One region of the Planococcus sp. BI3 genome, then DNA from elsewhere that is predicted to be linked to it. Evidence: riboswitches for the same ligand, from Rfam matches in the RefSeq annotation. Region 1 holds a riboswitch; each other region holds the start of a gene.
What was found. Region 1 has a riboswitch for cobalamin ahead of cobT (nicotinate-nucleotide--dimethylbenzimidazole phosphoribosyltransferase). Riboswitches for the same ligand answer to the same signal wherever they lie in the genome.
Positions count from the first base shown of each region.

Region 2: linked by a shared signal. The riboswitch ahead of AC1MEO_RS14165 (acyl-CoA thioesterase) and the one ahead of cobT (nicotinate-nucleotide--dimethylbenzimidazole phosphoribosyltransferase) in region 1 are both predicted to bind cobalamin.
Region 3: linked by a shared signal. The riboswitch ahead of metE (5-methyltetrahydropteroyltriglutamate--homocysteine S-methyltransferase) and the one ahead of cobT (nicotinate-nucleotide--dimethylbenzimidazole phosphoribosyltransferase) in region 1 are both predicted to bind cobalamin.

Region 1 covers NZ_CM155266.1:2,914,115-2,919,437, reverse strand. Annotated here, with positions in the region: gene AC1MEO_RS14675 (SDR family NAD(P)-dependent oxidoreductase) at 1-521, opposite strand, end outside; gene cobT (nicotinate-nucleotide--dimethylbenzimidazole phosphoribosyltransferase) at 753-1,802, opposite strand; cobalamin riboswitch at 1,889-2,062, opposite strand; gene AC1MEO_RS14665 (hypothetical protein) at 2,201-2,611, opposite strand; gene AC1MEO_RS14660 (ArsR/SmtB family transcription factor) at 3,022-3,378, opposite strand; gene AC1MEO_RS14655 (glycine betaine ABC transporter substrate-binding protein) at 4,151-5,077, opposite strand; gene AC1MEO_RS14650 (ABC transporter permease) at 5,143-5,323, opposite strand, start outside.
Region 2 covers NZ_CM155266.1:2,812,070-2,817,392, forward strand. Annotated here, with positions in the region: gene AC1MEO_RS14150 (DUF3934 family protein) at 1-146, shown strand, start outside; gene AC1MEO_RS14155 (MFS transporter) at 209-1,513, opposite strand; gene AC1MEO_RS14160 (PAS domain S-box protein) at 1,753-2,532, shown strand; cobalamin riboswitch at 2,642-2,820, shown strand; gene AC1MEO_RS14165 (acyl-CoA thioesterase) at 2,972-3,457, shown strand; gene AC1MEO_RS14170 (ribonucleoside-diphosphate reductase subunit alpha) at 3,459-5,323, shown strand, end outside.
Region 3 covers NZ_CM155266.1:1,778,684-1,784,006, reverse strand. Annotated here, with positions in the region: gene AC1MEO_RS08995 (glycine betaine ABC transporter substrate-binding protein) at 1-358, shown strand, start outside; gene AC1MEO_RS08990 (FMN-dependent NADH-azoreductase) at 1,056-1,691, shown strand; gene AC1MEO_RS08985 (TetR/AcrR family transcriptional regulator) at 1,828-2,364, shown strand; cobalamin riboswitch at 2,916-3,095, shown strand; gene metE (5-methyltetrahydropteroyltriglutamate--homocysteine S-methyltransferase) at 3,256-5,323, shown strand, end outside.

The DNA of each region.
Region 1 (5,323 bases):
TTGTATTGGCCAAGTTCAGCTGCTGCACCTTTTGTCATTCCGGTAACAGCATGTTTTGAAGCACTATAGGCAATCGCAGTTGGGGCACTGACCAACCCATCAACCGATGAAATATTGACGATTGAACCAACTCCGGCTTTCTTCATATAAGGAAGAACCGCTTTCATTCCCAAAAAGACACCCAGCTCGTCAATTTCGAACGTCAATCTAAAGTCCGCTTCTGTCAAATCTTCCAATAGTTTAAAGATGCCGACGCCGGCATTGTTCACCAATACCGTGACTGGTCCGAATTTTTCTTCCGTCGTTTCCAACACTTCTTTCCAGTTGTCAGCTTTTGACACATCCAGTTTCAATGCCAGTGCATTGTCCCCCAACTCGTCTGCCAGTTTTTGGGCCGCTTCTAAATTGATATCCGTGATGACGACTTTAGCCCCTTCTTCAATAAACATACGTACGTGTGAAGCACCCATTCCTTGTGCTGCACCGGTAATGAGTGCGACTTTGTTTTCCAGTTTTCCCATTATCAAAAACTCCTCTTTGAATCTATTTTTTAGTAGCGATTGATATAAGCACGCTTCTAAAAGCGCTTCCATTACTAGTCTACTCTTGATCTCTTTTTATCTCTAACAAAATGCCTCAGTTTCGAGATATTATATCGATCAAGTCTTGTAATCACCATTGTTCCCAAGAAGCGATCATTTCTTATAACTCTGGATTCACAAGAAAATCACTGTTTCGATCTTTTTCCCCCATCAAATCTCAAGGCCAACTTCCGAAAAAGTCGCCATTTCTTTCAACATGTTGCAGGCCGCTTCTACAATCGGAAAAGCTAAAGCTGCACCCGATCCTTCTCCAAGGCACATGTCCATATTCAGCATCGGCCGAATGCCCAGCAGCTCACTGGCCCTTTTGCCGCCCGGTTCAGCGCTTGCATGCGAGGCGATCAGATAGCCTTTCACTTTCGGTTCAATCAAAACAGCAAGCAGCGCCGCCACCGTGGAAATATAGCCATCCAGCACAACCGGCACCTGGTTGGCTGCCGCTCCGATCATGACACCTGCCATGCCGCCGATTTCCAAACCGCCCACTTTGGCAAGCACATCAATGGCATCACGCTTATCCGGGCGGTTAGTTTCAATCGCTTGCCTGATGACGGCTGCTTTGTGCGCGATTCCGCCGCGGCCCGTTCCTGCCCCGTTGCCGGTTATCTCTTCCGGCGGAATATTGCCCAGAACAGATAAAATGGCCGTACTTGGCGTCGTATTGCCGATGCCCATTTCGCCAGTCCCCAGCAGATTGGCGCCTTTCAGGATTTCCGCGTTTGCGATTTCTATCCCCACTTCCAGCGATCGGATAGCTTCTTCTCCTGTCATCGCAGATCCTTGTGCGATATTCCCGGCACCTTGCTTGATTTTCCGGTCGATCACTCCGGCATCGCTTGGAAATTCTCCTTTTACACCGATATCCACGGTGACAATTTTTGCGCCGGACGGCTTCGCCAATACACCGACCCCCGTTATGCCTTTTGCAATGAACATCGTCTGTGCAAACGTCACTTCTTGAGGATTGGAAGAAATCCCTTCCTCGTACACTCCATGGTCAGACGCCATCACCACAATCGCTTTTTGGTCTACTGCCGGATACAGTGCGCCATATATTCCAGCCAGCTGTACAGCCAGGTCTTCCAGCTTTCCGAGGCTATGCGGCGGCTTAATCAGGCTGTCCACCCGTTCCCGCGCCTTTTCCATCATTTCCTGATCCAATCCCTCAATACGCCGGATCGTTTGCTGTAATAAATCCATCTTTTTCTTCCCCCTTCTAAAATAAAAAGAAAAAGCCCTCAGTTTATTTGCGTTAACAAATAAACTAAAGACTTTTCCATGATCTATAAGCAGAACATAAGCAGGCAGGTCTCCTGGCTCCGGATCATCATTCTACAGGCCTTCCCAGACAAAATCCAGTGGCTTTTCCATAAAACTCCCCATTACAGTGGCGGGACCGCTGAAGATTTTCACTCCATTCCCTATTCTCCCCGAAGGGCACCTCTTACTGTTATTCAATTTATGTTTCGTTAAGCTTACACTGGATAATCTCAGCCAGTCAAGCTTGCTTTGAAGAGCGGAAAGGCAAACCCTAATGCCTAAGCCATTTTTTCTATTATGGGAATTACATAAGCCAGCAAAAGAATAGCATTCAGACGCTAATAAAGCTTTTCAGACTCCTCTTTGAAAGAGTCATTGTCCACTTTCTGTATCAACACTACCGCTCCAGTTGTTCCATCTATCATGTAACAGGGCTTGATTTCCATTAAGAACCAACAAAGTTCTCCAGGGCTGCCTGCTTGCGACATCTGCCTATAGTTCTTCACCGTTCCATCAAGAACTTCTTTGACGCTGCGCAGCTCTACATTTTTGCCGGCTTCCTGCAGCGATTCCATATAATTCATATTATTCTTCCAAAACGTTTCAGACACTCCGGCTTCCTGGCAATAAGCCATCCATTTTTCATTGGATAGCAAAATATGCCCGGTACCGTCCAATAATATTGCAAATTCATCTATTTCATTAATTGATATATTATCTTGCCTGGGCAACAAGTCCATTTTAGCCACCTATTCTTTCCCCATTTATCCAATCGTACTCCTGAACGAATTAATGGAATTCAAACGGTACAAATAATAGCAGCTTCCTATCTTCAATGTCGCACGAACATAAAACTGATGAAATTAAACAAAGATGGAATTAATGGAATCTGTATGCAGAGCAACCAAACCAATCGTGGATTCCTTTTCCACTTTGCCTCTCCATTTATTCGATTCTCGGTCTAGTAAAAAGGGGCGGATTCGAAAGATTTTCTTTTTAATAATATGAATGCTGCCCACAAAATCCAGGTGGTATAGTCTGAATAAATTAAAGCAGAATGACAACCGCTCGCCGGTGAGAAATATCAGCTCTTTTTTTCGAATAAAGCACTTGGGCATTGATAACATCTGTTGGACCAATGACAAGCATCATTTTTATTTCAGCTATTTGTTTTTTGGTTTTCCATTCCTTCTTCTTCCTCAAACTTATCGAACATCGAAATGGTATTCACCAGATGATCATTAAATATCTGTCGAGCAACTTGGAGCAAATCGCGAATCATCGGATTTTTTAACGAATAGATAACGCGGTTTCCGTCTTTGGTGCCTGAAACAATATTTTTATTCCTTAATATCATCAGCTGTTGGGAAACGGCTGACCCTTCACTCCCGACCCTGCTTTGGATCTCGTTAACACTTTTTTCTCCCTCAGATAATATTTCAAGTATTTTAATTCTTAAGGGATGGGCCAAGGCTTTAAAAAAATCAGCTTTGAACTGCTGCACTTCCAGATTCAAAACAAATCCAGCTCCTTTTCGTAAAATTATTGCGTTATTGAAAGTATCTCCCCCCCTCTAAGAACTAGGGGGAATATGGAATTATTTCCATTTCCAGATTCCTCTCCAGAAGTTTTTGAAAAAGCCGCCGAGCCATACTCTTTAAATTGCCGGTTAAAAAGAAATGCTGCCGCCTACTCTTTCTAAAACTCCTAACATCTTAATATTCAACTATTTGAATATAAAAAATATACATAATTAATTCGAATTTGTCAAATAAGTTGGATGGGATGCGGGTCGCAAAACCGAACAAAATTCGACGTTCAATCGCATCAAACGTCCTATGCCCATCTTTTGCAAATGTAGGTCCAGTACCATTATTTCCCCTTACGGAAGTAACAGTACCGCTAGAGATTCACACTCCATTCCCTACTCTTAAGGCAGGGCACCTCTAACTTTGAGCCATTTAGTACCGCATTGGCATTGCCGTAAAAGCAGGGATCTTGCAAATAAAAATAAAGCAGCCTGAGTTCGTTTGAATATCGAACAAAAGCTGCTCCAGAAAGGACCATTTACCCAAGTAGATACAACAAGAATTTTTTCGGGATAAATAGAGATCTATTCTCCCTAAACATTTGGAAACTTTTTTCAGCGGGGTCTGCAGTCTTGTTATTGGCCGGTTGTTGCAGATCCCGAGCAGGAGGAAAGGATAACCAGAAACAAATAAAACCCCGAATGGCGACACTTATTAAGTGCCTGCCATTCGGGGTTCATTCCCTGCTATAAGAATTACTTATTCAGCCGGTGTTAAATCTTCGATCGAATCGATGTCCATATAAGCTGGAACAACAAATCCGATTTTAGCGCCTTCAAGGTTAACCCCAAGATCGACTACACTGTCGCCATAGGTTTCAAACTGAGTAGCGTGAGTTCCAGGCAACCATGCAGCTACCATTCCATCTGCTTGGCCTTCAGAAACAGCCTGCCACATCACTGCGTTATCAAGTGGCGTCAATGTCACGTCAAAACCTTGGTCTTCCAAGACTTTTCCGACAATGTTCGTTGAAACGACTTCTGTATCCCATTCCACGTAAGCCAACTCAATTTCTGTGCCGTCCACTGCTTCTGTACCGGCTGTCCATTCAGCAACTTTATCACCGTTTTCTTCTATCCACGCTGTTGTAACTTCTTCAACATCCGCGCCTTCTGAAATTTCCAGCATGATGCTTTCAATATCAGCAGACTCCCATTGGAACTGGTCAAGAATGGCATAAGCTTCAGGTTTTTCTTCTTCTAACCCTTCACGTACCATTGTGTTGATCGTTTCAGCATCGCCGAATACACCATTAGGATCTTCAAGGTATTTCAAATCATACTTCTGGAACTTCCAATGCGGGCTCCATCCTGTAACGATGATCGGTTCTTCGTTATCGATCGCTTCGCCTAAAGCTGTTGCCATCGCGCCGCTTGAAGAAGTGACAACTTCCCAGCCTTCAAGGCTTTCGTACTCTTCTGTTGCAGCTTCAGATGCGGCAACTACGCCTGCGCCTGCTTCAATCCCTGTAATTTTATATCCTAATTCTTCACCGTAGTCCACGTCTTCAGAACCGGAACCTTCAGATGTGTCAGAAGCTGCTTCTTCATTTCCACATGCTGCTATGACAAGTGTCAGCATAAGCACGAACATAAGCCCTAAATGTTTCCATTGTGATTTGAACATAAAATAATCAATCTCCTTTTTCTTTAAAATTTATTGGCACTTTTCTTTCAGTAATTCCAGCCCTCTTAGCTTCTCGCTCTTTTCTGTCCAGTGAAACTTTGCGTAAAGCGGTCGATGATGATTGCCAGGATGACAATCCCCAAGCCTGCTACAAATCCAGTTCCTACATCAGCCCGCTGCAAGGAAGAAAGAACTTCCCTGCCGAGACCCGGTGCACCGATCATTGATGCAATAACGACCATCGAC
Region 2 (5,323 bases), 100 kb from region 1:
GCTGGACACGCTGGAAAGCCGGCGCCAATAAAGCCAAAAGTTTTAAGCCGTACACCAGTAAAAACAATAAAAAAGCCGATGAACCCAAAACAGAAAAAGAACGAGCTTCTGAAGCTGAATGGGTCGATGCAGAGATAGAGAAGTAAGGGGTTGTCCAATTGGGCAACTTTTTTTATTGCCTTCTATTCCCGTGGAATCAAAAAACCCTCTACTCCGCGAGTAAAGGGTTTTCGGCAGGTCCGTAAATTTTCTTGGATAAGGATTCTTTTACGGCTGCCTGCTTTTGCGGTGGATCTGCCAGCAAAGCTGCCACGATTCCGAAAAGCGGGAAGATCATCAACACCCAGAGGATTTCAGCGTAGCCGCCGAACACATCGAAAGCAATGCCGAGCGGCAGCGGGCCAAGAGCGGATCCCGTGACAACCATGGCCATGGATATGCCGCTGATGCTGCCAATGTGTTTCCGTCCGAAATAATTGGGCCAGACGACCGCCATGACGATGCGTTCAATCCCCATGCTGACGCCCCAAACCAGACCGAACACGATGGCGGCGGCGAGGAAATCAGCTTTCTGCAGGAGAAATAAAGACAGCAATTCACCTATAAAAACGAGTGTCAGCATATACTGCACCTTTACCTTTTCCAGCAGGAGGCCGGTGATGAACGTGACCGGCAATCCGATCAATGCCGTTAAGCTTAAAATCCCAGCTGCGGTTTCAAGCGATAAGGACTTTTCGGAAAAGATGGACACCAAGTGGAAGGTCAAGCCGGTGTTGACGATCCCCGGAATGGCCGCACAGAGCAACAGGAGCCAGAAGGCACGGGTTTTTGAAGCTTCTTTCACCGTCCAGCTAACTTCTTCGATGGGTTTTATTTTGGACTCTTTCTTATATGCATCGCCGTTGTCCGGCAATAAACCCATTTCTTCGGGCGAATTTTGAATGAGGAAAAGGGCAAGCGGCGTAAAGCAGACAATGATGAGGACCCCTAAAATCAGCCACGAACTGCGCCAGCCGAATGCCTCGATCAGCCAAACGTTCAGCAGTGGAAAAGCGGCGGAACTGACCAAGCCGCCGATTGCGGCGATGCTGATGGCGCGGCCTCTTTTTTTGACAAACCATTGAGGGATGAGGGAGCTTGAGATAAGTGCCATGGAACCTTGTCCAAGCAGTCGAATAAAAAAGAAGCCGATGAACAGCATGACCAAGCTTGTCACGAAGCTGTTGAAGAAGCAAGCGACTGCCAGGGCGATGGAAACGGCAACCGCCATTTTCCGCGAACCATTTCGGTCGATCAGGCGTCCGACAAAAAACAGCAGAAAGCCTGCTGTTAATGTGGCTGCCGAGTAGATGCCGGAAACGGTCGAACGGCTCCAGCCGAATTCTTCTATATAATAGTCGATAAAGATGGAATTGGAATAGGTTTGTCCGGGACCAGAGAAAAATTGGGACAAGGCCGCTATCGCGATAATGACCCAGCCGTAGTGAAAAGCATTTCCTGTTAATTGTTTCATCTTGCATCTCCATTAAGCTATAACCTTAGGTTAGTGTATTTCCAAAAAAACAACAAAAAATAGTTCAAATCACAATTTCTTATCATAGCATAATTTTTTGGGTATACAAGACTTGAAACAAAACTGTAAATAATAGAATGATTCAGATATTTCTGAGGAGGACCAGACGCTGAAAGTTTTACTGAAAAAGTGTAAAATGAGGGGAAAGGCAGTTTCGTAGCCAAAAGGAGTGAAAGAAAATGCCAACTGCAACATCAGTCACACAATTGAGCATACTAGAAAAAGAACGAATATATCAGCAGATAGCGGAGTATTCGAATGAGACGACGATTATTCATTCAAATCAGAAAGTCTTGTATATAAATCAGCCAGGAGCAGAATTTCTCAAAGCTGAACAAGCAGCTCTTATTGGTGCGAATGTCGTGGATGTTTTTACTGAAGACTATAAAGAACTGATCACGGAACGCATCCGCACAGGCATGGAAGACCGCACCATCGGAGGATTGATGGAGACGAAAGTAAAACGCTTTAATGGGACTGAAGCAGATGTCGAATTATATTGCTATCCGGTTCAATACGGGGAGACGGTCGCAATCCAGTCGATTATCCGTGATATTAGCGAACAGAAACAAACAGAACGCGACCTGCTGCAATTGAAAAACGAAATATCAACACCCATCGTTCCGATTATTGACGGATTGGCTGTATTGCCGCTTGTAGGGTCGGTCGATGGAGACCGAAGCAATCGGCTGCTCGACATCATTCCGCAAAAAGTTCAAGGGGAGAGCCTGAATTGCCTCATCGTCGACGTATCCGGCATCTACAACATCGACAATGTCGTAGCGGAATTTCTATACAAAATCGATCACATCATGCGCCTGCTCGGCATTCAACTGATTTTCACGGGAATCCGTCCGGAATTGGCTTTGAAAGCAATTGAAGCACGTGTGGACTTCAGCCAATTGACGACCATGGGAACGGTGAAACAGGCGCTCAAACGGTATTTGACCATCAAATAAAACCTTCACTTAACCAGAGGCTTGAGAAATTTCTTGTCAAAGCGCTGAAAGTGATTTATAGTTTATGAATACAAGATTTAGTGATTTTCTAAAATTATTCACTATATATAGTAGAACCAATAACGAAGGTGCCTGAAAAGGCTTAATAGGGAATCCGGTGGAATGCCGGAGCTGTTCCCGCAACTGTAAGTGCTGACGAACTATCGCAATCCACTGTCCAATGGACGGGAAGGAGATAGCAGAGGATGACGCACAAGCCAGGAGACCTGCCTTCGTTATAGTTTATGATCTTCTCCGGGAGCTGAGAGGGATAACGAAGGTATTATGCGTGGAACAGCTGTTTTCTGCTGCTTCCATCCGATATTCTGCGTATCTAACCCCATCCTCCCTGAGAGGATGGGATTTTTTCTTGTACACAAAGATGGAGGATTGATTGCAGATGACAAAACCATTAGCAGCAGGCGTAGCAAGAACCATCCAGACAAGGCTGGTGCTGCCGCCAGACACCAATCATATGGGCACCATTTTCGGCGGCACCGTATTGGCATACATAGATGAGATTGCCGCGATCACAGCCATGAGGCATAGCGGAAAAGCGGTGGTCACGGCATCAATCGACACCGTGAATTTCCTGTCTTCTGCAAAAGTGGGGGACATTCTCATTTTAGAAGGGGTCGTCATTTCAACAGGCCGAACATCGATGGAAGTGTATGTCAAAGCTGAATGCCAGCATATTGAAACCGGTGATAAAAGTTTAACGACTACGGCTATCCTGACGATGGTGGCAGTCGACAGCGAAGGCAAGCCGACGCCAGTAACCGGAGTAATTCCGGAAACGCCAGCCGAAGAAAAACTATTCAAAAGCGCACAGGAACGGAAACAGCGCCGCATGAAAGTGAACGAATACGCAAAGGAGTTGTGCTGATATGAATCTGAAAATCGAAGAAACAGAAATAAATGCAGTGGAAAGAGCGTTGCAACGCGCAACAGAAGTATACGGACTGGATACACGGGAACTGCTGGAACGGGCGGCGAAATTGGCAGGACAGGCAAAAGGAGAACAATCCCTGCTGTATGCGCTGAACCGCATCACCATGGATGAGCCGGATTGGACGTATGTGGCAGCTGAATTGTATGCCGGCGACTTGTATGGAAAAGCTGCAGACAGCCGGAACTTTTCCGCTTCAGAGAAATACGGTGATTTCTATGGCCTTATTAACGAACTTACAAGCATCGGCATTTATTCAGGAGAGCTTTTGGCTGCTTATTCGAAAGAAGAAATCGCTGAACTGGGCACTGAAATCGATCCGGAGCGGGATCTGCTGTTCAATTACATTGGCTTGTTCCTGCTGGCAGACCGCTATTTGGCGAAAGATTATGAAGGGCGCTTGTTCGAACTTCCGCAGGAGCGTTTCCTGGTCATCGCGATGACCTTGATGCAAAACGAGCCGAAAGAGCAGCGGCTGGAACTGGTCAAAGAAGCATACTGGGCCATGAGCCATCTGTATATGACAGTGGCGACACCGACCTTGTCGAATGCCGGCAAGAGCTTCGGCCAATTGTCGTCCTGCTTTATCGATACCGTTGATGATTCATTGGACGGCATTTATTTGAACAACTGGGACATTGCCCGCCTCAGCAAAGACGGGGGCGGCATCGGAATCTATTACGGAAAAGTGCGGGCGTTGGGCTCGGATATCAAAAAGTTCAAGGGCAATTCATCAGGCGTCGTGCCATGGATCCGCCTGGTCAATGATACGGCGGTCAGCGTCGATCAGCTGGGCCAGCGCCAAGGCGCAGTAGCGATTTACCTGGATGTTTTCCATAAAGACATCATGAATGGATTTCTGGACCTGAAGACTAATAATGGCGATGAACGCCGCAAAGCGCATGATATTTTCACCGGCGTGTCGATCCCGGATCTGTTCATGGAACGGCTGCAGGAAAAAGACGAAACAGGCCGCAGCATCGGTGAATGGCATACCTTCTGTCCGCACCAGATCAAGCAGGTGATGGGCTGGAAAGACGAAAACGGCAACGCGCTCGGGCTTGAAGATTTTTACGATGAAACCGATGAGAAATACTTCAGCGACAAATACCAGGAAGCTGTGGATCACCCACTATTGCCGCGCAAAACTTACCGGGCGATGGAGATTATGGCGCGCATCATGGTGTCGCAGCTCGAAACCGGCACGCCGTATATGTTCTACCGGGACGAAGTGAACCGCCAAAACCCGAACAAGCACACCAGAGGAAGAGGGCTGACGTCGATTTACTGTAGTAATTTGTGCACGGAAATTATGCAAAACATGTCAGCTACCACCATCATGAAAGAATACACCGATGAAGACGGCAACCTTGTCATGGTCCGCAAGCCGGGCGATTTTGTTGTCTGCAACCTGTCATCCATCAACTTGCCAAGAGCGTTCAAAGCCGACGTGCTGGAGCGGGTGATACGGGTCCAGGTGCGTATGCTGGATAACGTCATCGACTTGAATACCATTTCCGTCGGGCAGGCCGATGCGACCAATAAAAAATATCGTGGGGTGGGCGTTGGAACTTTCGGTTGGCACCACCTCCTGGCGCTTGAAGGCATCCATTGGGAAACCGAGCAGGCTGTGGAATTTGCGGATTCGCTATACGAGGAAATCGCTTATCAGACCATCCGCGCTTCGATGCAGCTGGCCGAAGAAAAAGGAGCCTTCAGCAAATTTACAGGTTCTGAATGGCAGACCGGCGAGTATTTTGAACGCCGCAACTACAGCGGTGAACGCTGGGAGCAATTGCAGCA
Region 3 (5,323 bases), 1.1 Mb from region 1:
GGAATATGACTTGGAATTCCAGGATGTTAAAGGAATGGACCACGGCATGATGTACCGCTCGATCAATGCAGAAGAAGTGGACGTCATCAATTCCTATACGACAGACGGGCAATTGCAGATGTACAATCTGCGCGTTCTGGAAGATGATCAAAATTACTTCCCACCTTATCATGCACTGCCGCTTGTGCGCACTGAAATTATGGAAGAATACCCTGAACTGGAAGAGGTTCTTCTTCGATTAGCAGATAAAATCGATGAACCAACCATGCAGGCCATGAATGCCAAAGTGGACAATGAAGGGCAGATGGTTGAAGTCGTAGCAGAGGAATTCCTACAGCAGGCCGGATTGATAGAGTGATCGATAAAAAGATGAATTACGAAAGATGTGTCCTTGGATGAAGACATTCAACTCAAGTACGCCAAAAGGCTTCGCTGTTAACCCAAGCGGTTAACAGCGAAGCCTTTTTCAATTTCCAAAATTTATTAGGAGCTGCAAGATGATGGGGGTTATCTAAGATAAATGAAACGGACTTCCATATAAGCGCTGCTAGAGCAGGGGTTTCCAGTGCCCGATGAAGAGTTTTGGTGATATCAGCCAGTCGGATAACAATTCAGAGTAGTCTGATCCCAAAAAGTTAGCCAGATAGTGAATGTTTCAGATTGCATAAATAAAAACTTAAACGGCAATTATCTCTGACTATCGTTCGCAAAAGTATATGGGAATTCGCGAACGTTCGCCAAGTGTTTTGATATGTATACGAACGGTTTTTTCGGACCCTTTTCAGCTGTTTTCAAAGCGTTCGTAAAAGTGTACTTTTACGAACAGTTTTTAAAGTTGAAGTAGACAGGTTGAAACAGGCTTGCATGTTCGAAACATTCTTTGACAAAGCATCGAACTGAAATTTATTTTGATTATTCATTTTTTCATCAATACCAACTGAATGTTGGATTTCCGACAATACGGCTAACCTGTTGGTTTGTTCAGATCGCTAGGCGTTCTATACTAAGTTGGACAACAAGTGTTGTAAATCTAACAAGATAAGAGGGAATTACTCATGAACAAAGTGTTATTCATTACCGCAAATCCGAATGACGAAAATCATTCGTATAGTATGGCCGCAGGAAAGGCATTCATTGAAACCTATCAAGAAGCAAACGCAACCGATGAAGTTGTAACGATTGATTTATTTCAGGAGCATGTTCCGCAGTTGGATGCAGATGTGTTTAGCGGCTGGGGGAAACTTCGCGCGGGGCAGCCGGTGGACGCTCTTTCAGCGGAAGAACTGACGAAAGTAGGGCGCCTGGATGAGATTCTGGAGCAATTTATGGCAGCCGATAAGATGATTTTCGTCACGCCGATGTGGAACTTCTCTTTCCCAGCAGTGGTGAAATCCTACATTGATGCTGTAGCTGTCCCTGGAAAAACGTTTAGATATACGGCAACTGGCGCCGTAGGCTTACTTCAAGATAAAAAAGTGTTCCACATTCAAGCTCGTGGCGATTTTTATTCAACAGGCCATTTGGCAGAGGAAGAACTGGGAGATCGGTATTTAAAATTCATCATGAGCTTCATGGGAATTACGGAATACGAAGGCTTATTTATCGAAGGACAGGCGAAAATGCCAGCGAAAGCTGCTGAAATCAAAACAACAGGGATTGAGCGCGCCAAAACGGCCGCAATGAGTTTCTAATCGATTGGAGTTTATCAAGGCAATTCCCGGCGCAGTTTACAGAGCCGTGAATTGCCTGTTTTTTCTGCTATACTGAAAACATTCTTTAAATCCAACAACTGTTGAAAAAGTAATGTTTTGAGAAAGGTGGAGACACATGAAAAAGCAAGACCCTCGGATTCGAAGGACCCGACAAAAGATTATCAATGGTTTTATGGAACTGATTAAACATAAAGAATTCAGTGACATCACCATTGCCGATATTACGCAACAAGCCGAAATTAACCGATCCACGTTTTACTACCATTTTCTGGATAAGTACGATTTGATCGATGCGATTCAAAGTGAAGTGCTGACAAGGGAATTTTTCAAAGAAGTCGCGTTGCAGGAAGTCATGAATGAGCAAACCATCAGACTGTCGCTGGAAGCCATTAAGAGGTCCCGAACCGATTTAGCCCGTCATTGTCAACGTGCCTACGAAGAATTCAAACCGAAAATGGATCATGAGGTAAAACAGCGCTTGACGGAAACCCTGCAAACATTGCTGGATAAGGAACGGGGAGTAAAAGAGGAACACGGGACGCTTGCCACGTTTTGGAGCTGGGGAATTTATGGTGTTGCGATGGCCTATGTAGAGGAGAAGGAAACCTTACAAACCTCGGTCGAACGGTTGACCAAAATCATTTTAAGCTAGTAGATAAAAAACTTTCTATCTATTTTGTATGCTTGCTATCTTCAATTCAATTTCTTTTTGGATTTTCAAACAGTCCTCGTCCTCTTTATAATCAGTTTACATATCATACTGTTATCGGAAGTTGCCATGAAACAACTCACTATATTGCGAAACCCAGCGAGCTTATTGTGCAAGGGCTATTGGATGCTTTAAATCTTACAAAAAGATGATTATTTACTAACTGAATAATCAGTCTTTTAATTATGTTTTTTGATTAAAGCGGAGTATGATAAAGGTAAAAGGAGGAGGAGTCTAAATGGAACCTACTTTCGGTCTTGTGCCCATGCTCATCCTTTCGGCCATTGTCATCGTGCTCATCATGTCCTATTTCATTTTCCATCGCTGGGCAAAATGAGTACATGAACGCAAAAAGCCGCATGCTGCTATGCGGCTTTTTGTGTGATATTTTTGGTTGACCATCCTTTTCGCAAGAGCTTTTAACAACAAAGCCTATCCGTTTTATCGGAAAACTCTATATTTTCTGTCGTTGGTATGCTATAGTTGTCAGAATTACATAACGTGTAAGAGTTGGTGCCAAGCTTAGCCTTGGCTTAAAAGGGAAGAACGGTGAAAATCCGTCGCTGTCCCGCAACTGTAAATCGGAGCGATTCACAAAAACCACTGTCTCAGACGGGAAGGTGTGATGAGCGTTGAAGATGAGCCAGGAGACCTGCCAATTTCTAGTGCGCGCCAAATACCTACGTGGAAATAGGTGGTGACATTCATTTTGCGACAGCAAGTTTTTGCATGCTTTTTAAGCGTCTATTGAACTTGAATGTTAAGCCATTTCCCATACGCGGAGATGGCTTTTTTGTATTTGGCATCTTGTAAATTCTAAAGGAGGAATAGCGGATGAAAACAGTGAGTACAGTCGTAGGTTACCCGTATATCGGAGAGAATCGGGAATGGAAGCGCAGTTTGGAATCGTTTTGGAAAGATGCATTGCCACAAGAGCAATTCCTCGCAGAAATGAAAGCCATTCGCCTGAACAATCTGAAGCGGCAGCAATCGCTTGGATTGGAGTTGTTGACTGTCGGGGATTTCACTCTTTATGACCGCATGCTCGATCACGCCGTCATGTTCGGCTTAGTGCCGACCCGCTATAAATGGACAGGCGATACGGTTGATCTGGAGACGTATTATGCGATGGCCCGCGGAGCGGATGCAGTGGTGGCATGTGAAATGACCAAATGGTTCAATACGAATTACCATTACATCGTTCCTGAATACGAAGGACAGCTTCTTGAGCTGACGCGCAATCACCTGGTGGACTATTTCAGTGAAGCGAAAGAAGAGTTGGGGGTCATCACAAAGCCGACGCTGATTGGGCCATTTACCTTCTTCCAGCTGGTGAAAGGATATGATGCCAAATCGAAAGCCATGTTCCTGCTGCAGCTGTTGCCGCTGTACGCGAAAGTACTTCAGCAGCTCGTCGATGCGGGAGCGGAGTGGATTCAACTGGAAGAGCCTGCATTAACGCTGTCCTTGAATGAAGAAGACATCAAGTTGGTCAAGGAAATCTACACTCAATTGGCGGACGATGTACCGGCTGCGAAAATTATGCTGCAAACCTATTTTGAAGCGCTATCGGCATATGAAGAACTGGCGCAATTGCCTGTAGCGGGAATCGGCCTTGATTTTGTTCAGGGAGCCGAAGAGAATATGGCTGCGATCCGCACCTACGGTTTTCCAAAAAATAAAGTACTGGGAATCGGTGCCGTGAACGGCCGGGATATCTGGCGCGCGAACTTAGCGGAAAAAGCAGTGAATCTTCAAGCCATCTTATCCATCAGCGAGGCAACAGAAGCCTGGATTCAATCCTCCTGCAGCCTTCAGCATGTGCCGGTGACAACGAAACAAGAAACAGCTTTGCCGCCTGTCTTGCAGGATGCGCTGTCATTTGCGGATGAAAAAATTGGGGAACTGACGCAGCTGACCACTTATGTGCGTGAAGGGACATGGTCAGGCAATAAGAACGTATCTGAAAGCATACGTGCGATTGAAGCGTTGGCACGCCACAAAGTTAGAGAAAACACGCAGGTGAAAGAACTTGTCGCGCAAGTGAAACCAGAACATTTTGCACGCCCGATCGCTTTCAACGAACGTCTGGAATTGCAGCAGGAAGCTCTCGAACTGCCGATTTTTCCGACGACGACAATCGGCAGCTTTCCGCAATCGGCTGAAGTCAAGCGGACACGGAGTGCTTGGCGCAAAAAGGAAATCACGGATTCGGCGTATGCGGAATTTGTGAAAAAGGAAACCGCACGCTGGATTGGACTTCAAGATGAAATCGGCTTGGATGTGCTGGTCCATGGGGAATTTGAGCGGACAGACATGGTGGAGTATTTCGGCGAGAAATTGACGGGCTTTGCCTTTACCCAAAAAGCTTGGGTGGTTTCTTACGGCTCGCGTTGTGTGAAGCCCCCGATCATTTACGGCGATGTTGAATGGACTGCCCCGATGACCGTCAAGGAAGTGGTGGAGGCGCAGCAATTGACTTCGAAATACGTGAAAGGAATGCTGACAGGGCCGGTGACGATTTTGAATTGGTCATTTGTTCGGGACGACATTTCACGTGAACAAACAGCCAATCAGATTGCGCTGGCATTGAGAGAAGAAATTGATGTTCTTGAAAAAGCCGGCATCCAAATTATCCAGGTGGACGAACCGGCATTGCGTGAAGGCTTGCCGCTCCGCAAAGAAAACTGGAAGGAATATTTGGACTGGGCCGTGAATGCCTTTAAATTGGCGACATCAGGTGTGGCGAATGAAACGCAGATCCACACCCACATGTGCTATTGCGAGTTCAATGATTTCATTGAGCCGATCCGCGCCCTTGATGCGGACGTCATTTCAATCGAGACCTCAAGAAGCCACGGAGAACTGATTGAATCGCTCAAAAAGAATCCATATGAACTGG